Regions from separate parts of the Desulfobacterium sp. N47 genome, predicted to be linked through region 2. Evidence: riboswitches for the same ligand, from Rfam matches in the RefSeq annotation. Region 2 holds a riboswitch; each other region holds the start of a gene.
What was found. Region 2 has a riboswitch for cobalamin ahead of VXK47_RS11950 (TonB-dependent receptor plug domain-containing protein). Riboswitches for the same ligand answer to the same signal wherever they lie in the genome.

Region 1 (3,288 bases), on a different contig from region 2:
GATCTTATGGTGCCGCAAATATAACTTCCTCATATATGTTGCATCAGGATTCGGGAAAGCTCTTGTTTACCATAGGCGCCGGTCATAAAGACGGGAAACGGCCCAACAGCGACAGCGACAGCGGAAATGCAAGTTTTAACTGGCAGACAGAAGGACAAACCGGAATCCGGTACGACTTAAACGGCAGGTATTTTCATTCCTATCATGGCTCTCCCGGTCCCATTGACAATCCTACGCCTGACGCCAGGCAGCGCTATCAGAAAGGATCTCTGGATTTTCATATCAATGGTTTTACTGATGATATGATGGAATATAAAGTAAAGTCCTACATGGATTTGACGGATCTGTACGACCAATCCCAGACCGGCAGCCGATCAACGCTTGATGAGCATCGGGCAGGAATAAGCGCTGAAACCACATGGAAGCCTGAGGACGGAGTCTTTGCCCTGCGTTTGGGAGGATTGGCTGAAACAAACAGGGTGGATCATAACTTTTCAGGAGACCATCACAGAGAGAAAGTTTCTTTTCACAGCCAGTATGACCGTGAATTAAATAAATTAACGGCTACTCTGGGACTGAGGGGGGATCATACCAATGATTTCGGGTTTTTTCCTGCCTTCAATGCAGGGCTTAGCTACGCCCTGGGATCAAATACCGTGGTTAAGTCAAGCGCCGGATACTCAGTGGAAATCCCTTCCTTTAATCAATTATATCAACCAAGTCATGGCTCTATTGACCAAGTGAGGGGAAACCCTGATCTGGACGAAGAAAAGATATACTCCTTTAATCTGGGCATGGAGCACAAAATCAAAAAGGACGTGGTTTTTAATGCTTCAGTGTTCAGAACAAATACCAAAGATATTATTATCTACCAGAGGGGAAATGATCTGATTTATCGTCCGGTTAATGTTTCGCGCGCCTATAAGCAGGGGGTAGAGTTGGCGCTAAAGTCGGAATGGACCAAAAGTATTTCGACGGAACTATCTTATATTTACCAGGATACCAAAAATAAAGAAACCGGAGGCGAACTGTCATACGCACCGGATCATAGCCTTAAAATTACCGGAAAATTTGTACTACCGACGAAGACCAGAGTTGAAACCATATTAAAGGCCGTCAGCCGTCAATACAGCAGCCCTAACACTCCCCAGTCCCAGAAGCTTGATGGTTATGCAGTAGTAAATATGAAGGTGATTCATCCTGTTAACATAAAATCGTGGCCAAGTGAAGTATTTGTTCATATCGATAATCTGTTTGATACCGATTATGAGGTTCATGCAGGGTATCCGGATGACGGTTTCAGCTTTTTGGCAGGTGTGAATATTAATTTCTGATTTAACATGGATAAAGGAATACGAAGCTTATGATATCAGTTTGCAAGATGTAAAATATCACACAATATAAGGTTACATTCAGGTGCTTTTTTAGCATATGGCGGCATGTGAAATGCCGCCCTACAGGATGTGATGTAGGGCAAGATTCCCCCTTAGCAAAAGGGGGATAAGGGGGTTGTTTGCAATCCGCCATACTAGGGAACCCCGTGAAAATCGGGGACGGGCCCGCCGCTGTAATCGGGGACAAAAGCTGCATTAATGCCACTGTCTGTTCATAAGCGGATGGGAAGGCGCGGCAAATAGAATAATCCGATAGTCAGAAGACCTGCCTGAATGTTTGTGCGTTTTCCGCGGACAAGAGAGCGCAGCAAAGATCATGAGGATAAAAAAAGGGATATCCCCGGATCAATTAATATTGGTCCGGGCTTTTTTTTGCCCGGGCCCATGCAAAAATACATCATCTGAAAAAGGAGAAGAAATATGCTTGGGGATTATCTGATTAAGAAAAGAATTCTGATCATGACCTGCATGGTTTGGCTTTTTGCAGGCAATCTTGTGTGGGCAGATCAGTCGTCCAATGTCATGGATGTGGTAACAGTAACAGCAGAGCGGTTTCCTGTGAAAGAAAAACAAAGTCCTCATTTTGTTACGGTCATCTCTTCTGAGGAATTGAAAGACAGCGGCGTTGACAATCTGTCTGATGCAGTGAAGCGCATCGGCGGTTTTTCATACAAGGCATATGCGCCGCTGGGCGTCTCCCACGGCGGCATGAACAGCACAGCTTCCGTTCGTGGCGTAAAAGACGGCGAACTTGTGCTTATAAACGGCTCACCAATACAGGGCGCTGCAGGCCATGCCTATGACCTGAATACTATTCCTGTTGAGCAGATTGAACGCATTGAAATTTTGAAAGGAGCCGCCTCAACCCTCTATGGAGCTGATGCGATGAGCGGCGTCATAAACATTATAACGAAAAAAACTATTCAAAAAACGGCTGTTGGGGGCTCGGTTGAATTCGGAAACGAGGGATACCACAATCATGGTTTTTCAGCTTCATTGCCGGATGTGAATATAGGATTTAATTATAACCATCTGGGCAGCCAAAAGGAAATATCCCGCAGCTTTACTCGAAAATACCGCTACGATCTGGATAGCACTGATAAATATGCGTGGAATTTCAATGCTACCCTTATGGAAAATCTTCATCTGGATTATTTGGGCTCATATTACGAAACAGGTTTTGAAAAGCATTTCGACGGTGAGAAAAAACCAATGGAAGGTACTAAGCAGGAGCATTTAAAAAATTTTCTGAATGTACGGTATGAAACACAAAATTTTAAAGCCAAGATTTTCGGCAATTATGATGAAATGCGCCGGGATGAATACACCAGCCCGGGCGAGCCGGAAGATAAGAATAAAAATTATAATTCCGGCATTGAGGCAGACTACCGCTTTGAGCTGTCAGACTGGCAATTGACCGTTGGTTCAGACTGGATCCATCGCGGAGCCGATTACAACAACCAGTACGGCAGACACCATCGCAACGATTATGCCCCCTTTGTTCATCTTAAAAAAACATTTTGGGAGCGTTTAACGGCTACTGCCGGGGCACGGGAGCAATTCATAGACGGAGAATCCGGAACCGATAACTATAACCGTTTTTTGCCCAGCTTCGGTCTGAACTTAAAAACAACGGAGGCTATTAACCTTTATGCCAATGCGGGAAAGGCATTCAGGGCTCCTACATTTAACAATCTCTATTATGAGAGTTCGTTTATGGTGGGAAATCCGGATTTAAAACCTGAAGAAGGCTGGACTTACGAAACCGGAATAAAATACGATGACGATCTCTTTCGCTTAAGACTCGCTGCTTTTTATATGACGTATAAAGACAAAATCGAAGTGGATCGCTCCGAAGGTTATCCGCAAACCTATTTCAATGCAGGGGATTATG
Region 2 (3,288 bases):
TTGTGATTATTTAGTCGATAACAATCTTTCCGATTCACAAATGAATGCTTTGGGAAAATTGTCTTTTGTCATTAAAAAAAGAATTATGAAAAAAGATGAGATAAAAATAAAGCAAATTCTGTCACATTCAGGGCTTGTGCATGCTGAACCGATAAGTGCAAAATCTATAATAAAAACCGCTATGCCTTATATATCACCTGAACTTACAGGAGAAGCAATATTGACTGTGGGAAGTTCACTGTCAGAGATTGCTTCACATACATGCGGAGTAATATCGGTAGGGCCTTTTGGATGTATGCCAAACAGAATTTCCGAAGCAATTTTAACTGAAGTAATGAATAAAGAGAATAAACTTGCTGCAAGTCCGGGTGACATGCGCCTTAAAGCAGTGCTTTCTGATATTGACAGCCTTCCGTTTCTTGCTATTGAAAGCGATGGATCTTCTTTTCCTCAAGTTATAACAGCTAAGCTGGATGCATTCTGTCTGCAGGCAAACAGATTCCATTCGGTTTTGATGAACTCAAAATAAGCCGGGAAACCAGGAGAAAGGTTCAAGGAGGAAGGAGGAAGGAGAAAGGAGAAAGGATCAAGGTTCAGGGGAGGAAGGGAAAGATAGTTCGTAAGCTCATAAGTTGGTAAGTTGATAAGGGAAAATATTGTTTATAGTTTTATAATTTCGAAGCAATTGTCGGTAAGATCAATAAGAAGTATTTTATTTCTTAAGAGGGCACCTTTTTTCAAAAGTACTTTGATTGCTTCCGAACACTCAAGCGATGCTATCAGTGAAACACAGTGCGGCAGTGTGCCGATAGAAGATTCTGCTCCTTTGTCCGGTGTATTTTGAGCTTTACCATAAATGAGTTTAAGCCCGGGATCTTCAGGAAATATTGTGGTGATATGACCGTAGCTTCCTGCGATTGCTGCTGATACAAAACAGCAGCCTGCTTTTTTAGATGCTTTTTCAAGGACAAAACGCCCTGCGATAGAATCAAGGCAGTCTATAACTACATCTGAGTTTTCAATAAGGGCTGAAGCGTTTTCATCATTTAAATATATCCTATGAGAAAATACCGAAACACAAGAGTTGATTTCATTTACTCTTTTTTTTGCTGCATCGGCCTTTGGTGTGGGAATGTTACTTTCCTTACTTAAAATCTGACGGTTTAAATTGCTTTCTTCAAATATATCTCCATCAATTAGGTTCAAGGTTCCGATTCCGATCCTTGCAAGTATTTCGCAAACCGTTCCACCAAGTCCTCCGAGGCCTGCAATACTTACTTTGGACTTTAAGAGGCTTACCTGATCTGCACAAGATAACGATTTCATATTTCGCACATAACGTTCAGGTATGATTTGTGCTTCCAAAGAGGCAATCTCAATCTTGTGGCGGCTTATTCCCGACTCATCAGATATGTTTTTAATATTATTTAGTGAAATGCTTTTGTATGGCGTATTATCAGGAAGTGCTTTGTTGACTGAAAGCGCATGTATTTTATTTATAATATCACTTTCCAAAGTTTATATACCTTTTTTATAATATCATTAGCTAAAATGTTATTAAAAGTCAAAAAGAAAGTCCATGTTCTGGTAGGCTCATGTTAACTTGTTGTATTTATATATATTTGTATTATAGCAATTTGTTTGCACATTATTTTTGTTGACTTTCAGTTTAAGTGCCCATAGTGATTAACATCAAATTTAGGCGCTCCTTCGGAGCATAAAAGGGAACCCCGTGTAAATCGGGGACGGGCCCGCCGCTGTAATCGGGGACGAAAGCCGCATATTTTGCCACTGTCTGTTCATAAACAGATGGGAAGGCGCGGTCAGTACCTGTTGAATTTTTAAAAAAGGATCTTTATTCAACAGGGCAAGTAGGTTAATCCGAGAGTCAGAAAACCTGCCTGAATTTAAAAGTGTAATCTCCGCGGCAAAGAGAGTGCAACTTAGTATCTTGAGGATAAAAAAGGGTAATCCCCGGGACGATATAATCGGTCCGGGGATTTTTTTTGCCCGGACCTGACTGGAACTTATTAAAATTAATTCAGAAGGGGGGGAAAAGTGAAAAGGATTTTATCGGGGTTTATGTCAGTTATATTTTTATTGGGGTTTCCTGCAGCCGTATTTTGTGAAGAAGTAAAAAAAGGTATTCAGTCTCCACCGGTTTTAGATGAAATAGTAGTCAGCGCTACAAAGACTGAGGAGAAGAGAAAAGATATCGCAAATTCGGTAATCGTAAAAGACGAAACGGATATAAATGAGTTTGCGGCACAGTCAGTAGGAGAATTATTGGCGAATGAGCCTGGGATTGACTGGCAAACATACGGTAATTATGGAGGCGCAACACAGGAGTTGCATATTCGAGGAATGAGAGGCAATGCCACCCAGGTGTTTGTAAACGGTATCAATGTTGGTTCTCCATCATTGGGAAGTGCAGATGTTGGCAGAATACCGCTTAATAATATCGAGCGGATTGAAGTTGTAAAAGGTTCGGGATCACTACTTTATGGTTCAGGAGCAATGGGAGGTACGGTAAATATTATAACAAAGCGGCCTTCAAGAGACATTACGGATCTTAAAGTCAGTGCCGGTTACGGATCACAGGATACTTATCGTTTATCCGCAGAACAAGGTATGTTTATAACTGATGATTTCGGATATTATCTTACTGCCGGCAGAATGGAAACCGATGGATTTCGGGCTAATAGTTATCTAAGGCAGACCGATACATCTTTAAAATTGTTACTGGATAAGAGTGATTTTATTGATATAAGTCTATATGGTGATTATATGTACAGAAAATATGGTGTGCCCGGAGTTGAGCCGCCTTCCGGCACACAGGCTTATTATATAGGAGGGATTAAATTTTACAGCGATGACTCATCATCGGTGTTGAATCACAGCAGTGATAAAGACTGTCATATTGTATTGGAAGCAAAAGGCAATCCTTTGAAATGGTTGGGTTATAATATCAAAGGGCATTATACAAATATGGATAATTATAACTATGAGCGTTATGCATTTGATGGTACAGGATCTGAAAACTGGATAACAAACAGGATTGCAGGAACTGACGGCAATATTAATATACATCCTTTTGAGGGAGGTAATCTTCTGATAGGGGGTGAATATAAGGACTTTGACTGGAAGAATAAATCGTTTGATCTGGATGCTGCTGGTGTAAAGTCGGTTAAGACGACTACTGAAGCTCATATGTTCACTCAGGGCGCCTTTACCGAGGCTCAATACAGGCCGTCACAGTATTTGAAAGCTATTGCCGGGGTCAGACAT
Region 3 (3,288 bases), on a different contig from region 2:
TTTTTCTCTTTCGCGCCTGTCGGGATATTTGGATATATCGCCGATACGAACAGCAAGCCGTGTTGCCCTGACACCTTCCCGCACATCTTGTTCATTGGGAAGCGCAAGGTGTTCGGCAGGTGTGATGTAGCATACCAGATCAGCACCGAAACGGGCTGAATTGGCGGCTCCGATAGCTGATACGATATGATCATATCCTGCACCTGTATCCAATGGAAGAGGTCCTAAAACATAGTAAGGTGCATTTCCGCTCATTCTCTTTTCCAGCATTATGTTTCCTTCGATTTCATCCAGGGGCACATGCCCGGGACCTTCCACCATCATCTGGCATCCCATTTCACGCCCCAACTCGGCGAGTTCGCAGTTTATGATCATTTCCGCCATCTGCGCCCTGTCATGGCTGTCGTGAATGGCTCCGGCTCTGATGCCGTTTCCAAGAGAAAGTACTGCGTCATATTTTTTCATCAAAGCGCAGACGCGATCAAATTGCTCGTATAACGGGTTTTCCTTTTTGTTTATATCCATCCATGCAACCATGTACGTCCCACCCTTTGAAACAAGACCCCCGTAACGGTAACCCTGTTTTCTTAAGCGTTCTATGGTATACCGGTTTATACCGCAATGGATAGCCATAAAACTGATTCCGTCATCAAGCTGTTTTTCTATAAGGTCAAACAGGTATTCGGGATCAAGTTTTCCCGGATTTGCATATTTTGCCGTGGTTTCCTTGAATGCCTGATACAAGGGCACATTTCCAACCGGCAAAGCAGTATTTGCAAGCACGGCCCGGCGGATTGCATCAAGATCTCCTCCTGCAGAAAGCTCCATAAGCGTATCAGCGCCTTCTTCCCCTGCTGCCATAGCCTTTCTGACTTCAGCATCAATATCACATATGTCCGAAGATGTTCCGATTGAAGCGTTGACCTTTGTTCTCAAGCCTTTGCCTATTCCTACTATTTTCTGATCTTTACGTTTCGGGTGGCTTGAAATTACTATTTCTCCCAAAGCCACTCTTTGTCTTACGATTTCATCGGACAAACCTTCATTCAATGCAACCTTTTTAATTTCTTCAGTAATAATTCCTTCTCTTGCTTTTTCAATCTGGGTCTTCATATCCTCACCTTTATACAATGAATTTACCCCGCCGGAAATAAAAAAAGGGCTCCGACAGGCGATATTGCCTACCAGAACCCTTTGCCATCAAGCTCTTTGGATCATAAGATATTCAGCTCGTCTTCTGACTCCCCCGCCCTTGAAGCCGCCTTCCCATCATGATAAACCTCTCCGGTCTGTCAAAACAGTGGCATAGCAATGCTAAAAGGGTTCCGCTAATGCAGCGGCAGGGTTACAGCGGCGGGACCGTTACGGATTCAAACCGTATTCCGTGCGCCGAACATCCTCAAATACAATTTTTTATAGAACATATCTAAATTGCAACGGAAATGTCAATAGGAAAAAAACGGTTTATCAATATTTTCCATTTTTTTCCAGAATTTTTTATTATAGCGTAAGTACCCATACCCAATCGGAACAGATTTATGACAATTGCTTAAGCTATAAAAACATCTCTTATGCTTTCTTCTTCTTGCCAAAGGTTTCGATCAGGTTGAGATATAAAAATAATTGCATGATCAAGACCTTGAAAACCAAAAGAGGGCTAACCCAGTTTTGGGTTAACCCTCTTCTTATTATAGATGGTGCCGAAGGCGGGATTTGAACCCGCACGCCCGTGGGACACTACCCCCTCAATGTAAAGTAAGAGCATTTTAGAGGGTCATAGGGATATGCCGGGTAAGATGGATTGTCTTTTGATTGTAGATACTTATATTAATCAGGAAGCAAAGGGCCGTTAGGGGAAACAGAAGGCTATTTTCTGCAATGTGTTGACCAAGTGTTGACCAAAAAATCATATTTTTTAGCAAAGCAATTATTTTCTATTTTAATCTTTGTCTCGAACAAGATGGCGGGGACAGTTAAAGCTGAACCCCGCTGTTTCCTATCTTAACCCGATATCGATAATATAACAATATAATAATAACAGTATATTATCATACCATAATACCGAAATCCTGCTTTAATTATCCATATCCGCTTCTTTCCACTTTATTTTCAAATTTAATCAACAATTCGTAAGACACTCAAAAATTAATAAATTGGCATAGTATGGGTGCCTGTAAAAGACGGGGTACTTGTATGCTAACATATTAAATATATTAATAATATTATTTTAGGCATCATTTATTGGACTGTTTTCTTGTATAAATCCCAATCGATATTTTGTGTCAATGTCTCAGGATATTCGTCCCATATCATTCCTTCTAAAAATGCTTCCTTTATATTATGCGTTTTACCTGGCCAATGTTTAAACATAAAAGGAAGTCCTGCTTTTTTAACTTGTTCTCTTATATCTACAACCCACTCTTCTTTAATTTCTCTGAATTTCATTTTGCTGTTGGTTTCGCCACCGACAACAACCCAATCAATTCCTTTCAAATCCAGTTTTGGCATTGGACTTAAAAGTGGTTCAAGCATTAAAAATTTGTTAACATCTGATGGAAGTTTTTTTAGATGGTCTATTCTATCAATATATTTATCTGCCTCAACCGTTACTCCCGCCCAAATCCAAGGTTTCCAAGGCAAAAGAGGACCAAGCTCACCAAGACGTTCGGCTCTTTTGGTAAGTACATAGAAGCGATGTTGCGGAACCTTTAGCATCGTTTCAAATACCTTGAAAATAAAATCGTCTGGCACTTTCTTATGAAAGAGGTCTCCCATATCTGTAACAAAACTTTTTACTGGTTTTTTAGGTTTTTTTGCCATCTTGTTTATCGGCGTGTACAATCTATCATAATGTATTGTTAAGTTAAAGCCATTATCCTTATACACCTGCTGTCCCATTCCTTTAAGCCATTCAACTAAATCTTCTGCATAGCAATTCTGACATCCGTCGCTGTATTTGTCGCAACCTGTAACGACATTCCAGTTTTCACCTCCATCACTCATTTCAGGATTTTTGAATTCCTTTTTCATTCTTTGTACCCCTCTATAATAAATAATTGATGTCTATTGGTGTTCTCTTTTAATGCTATCTGCTTTCCATGTCATATTTACTTATTTCATTATCGGAAGGAAAGAACATGACTTTAGTAAAAAGAAGAAATTATGAAAATGTATTAGTCTGAAACATACTTTCATACATTTAGGCTATTCGATATTCGTTTTTATGATTTAGTTAAAATTAAAACAATTAGGAGGCATACATGAAATTTATTAAGTTTATATTGTTAG

Region 1: linked by a shared signal. The riboswitch ahead of VXK47_RS07510 (TonB-dependent receptor) and the one ahead of VXK47_RS11950 (TonB-dependent receptor plug domain-containing protein) in region 2 are both predicted to bind cobalamin.
Region 3: linked by a shared signal. The riboswitch ahead of thiC (phosphomethylpyrimidine synthase ThiC) and the one ahead of VXK47_RS11950 (TonB-dependent receptor plug domain-containing protein) in region 2 are both predicted to bind cobalamin.

Annotation. Positions count from the first base shown of each region.
Region 1 covers NZ_JBAMMY010000122.1:2,754-6,041, forward strand. The annotation lists gene VXK47_RS07505 (TonB-dependent receptor plug domain-containing protein) at 1-1,334, shown strand, start outside; cobalamin riboswitch at 1,487-1,681, shown strand; gene VXK47_RS07510 (TonB-dependent receptor) at 1,815-3,288, shown strand, end outside.
Region 2 covers NZ_JBAMMY010000185.1:21,829-25,116, reverse strand. The annotation lists gene VXK47_RS11960 (acyl-CoA dehydratase activase) at 1-529, shown strand, start outside; gene VXK47_RS11955 (HesA/MoeB/ThiF family protein) at 661-1,515, opposite strand; cobalamin riboswitch at 1,684-1,919, shown strand; gene VXK47_RS11950 (TonB-dependent receptor plug domain-containing protein) at 2,083-3,288, shown strand, end outside.
Region 3 covers NZ_JBAMMY010000285.1:13,079-16,366, forward strand. The annotation lists gene thiC (phosphomethylpyrimidine synthase ThiC) at 1-1,113, opposite strand, end outside; cobalamin riboswitch at 1,211-1,409, opposite strand; gene VXK47_RS18140 (DUF5131 family protein) at 2,239-3,030, opposite strand; gene VXK47_RS18145 (hypothetical protein) at 3,261-3,288, shown strand, end outside.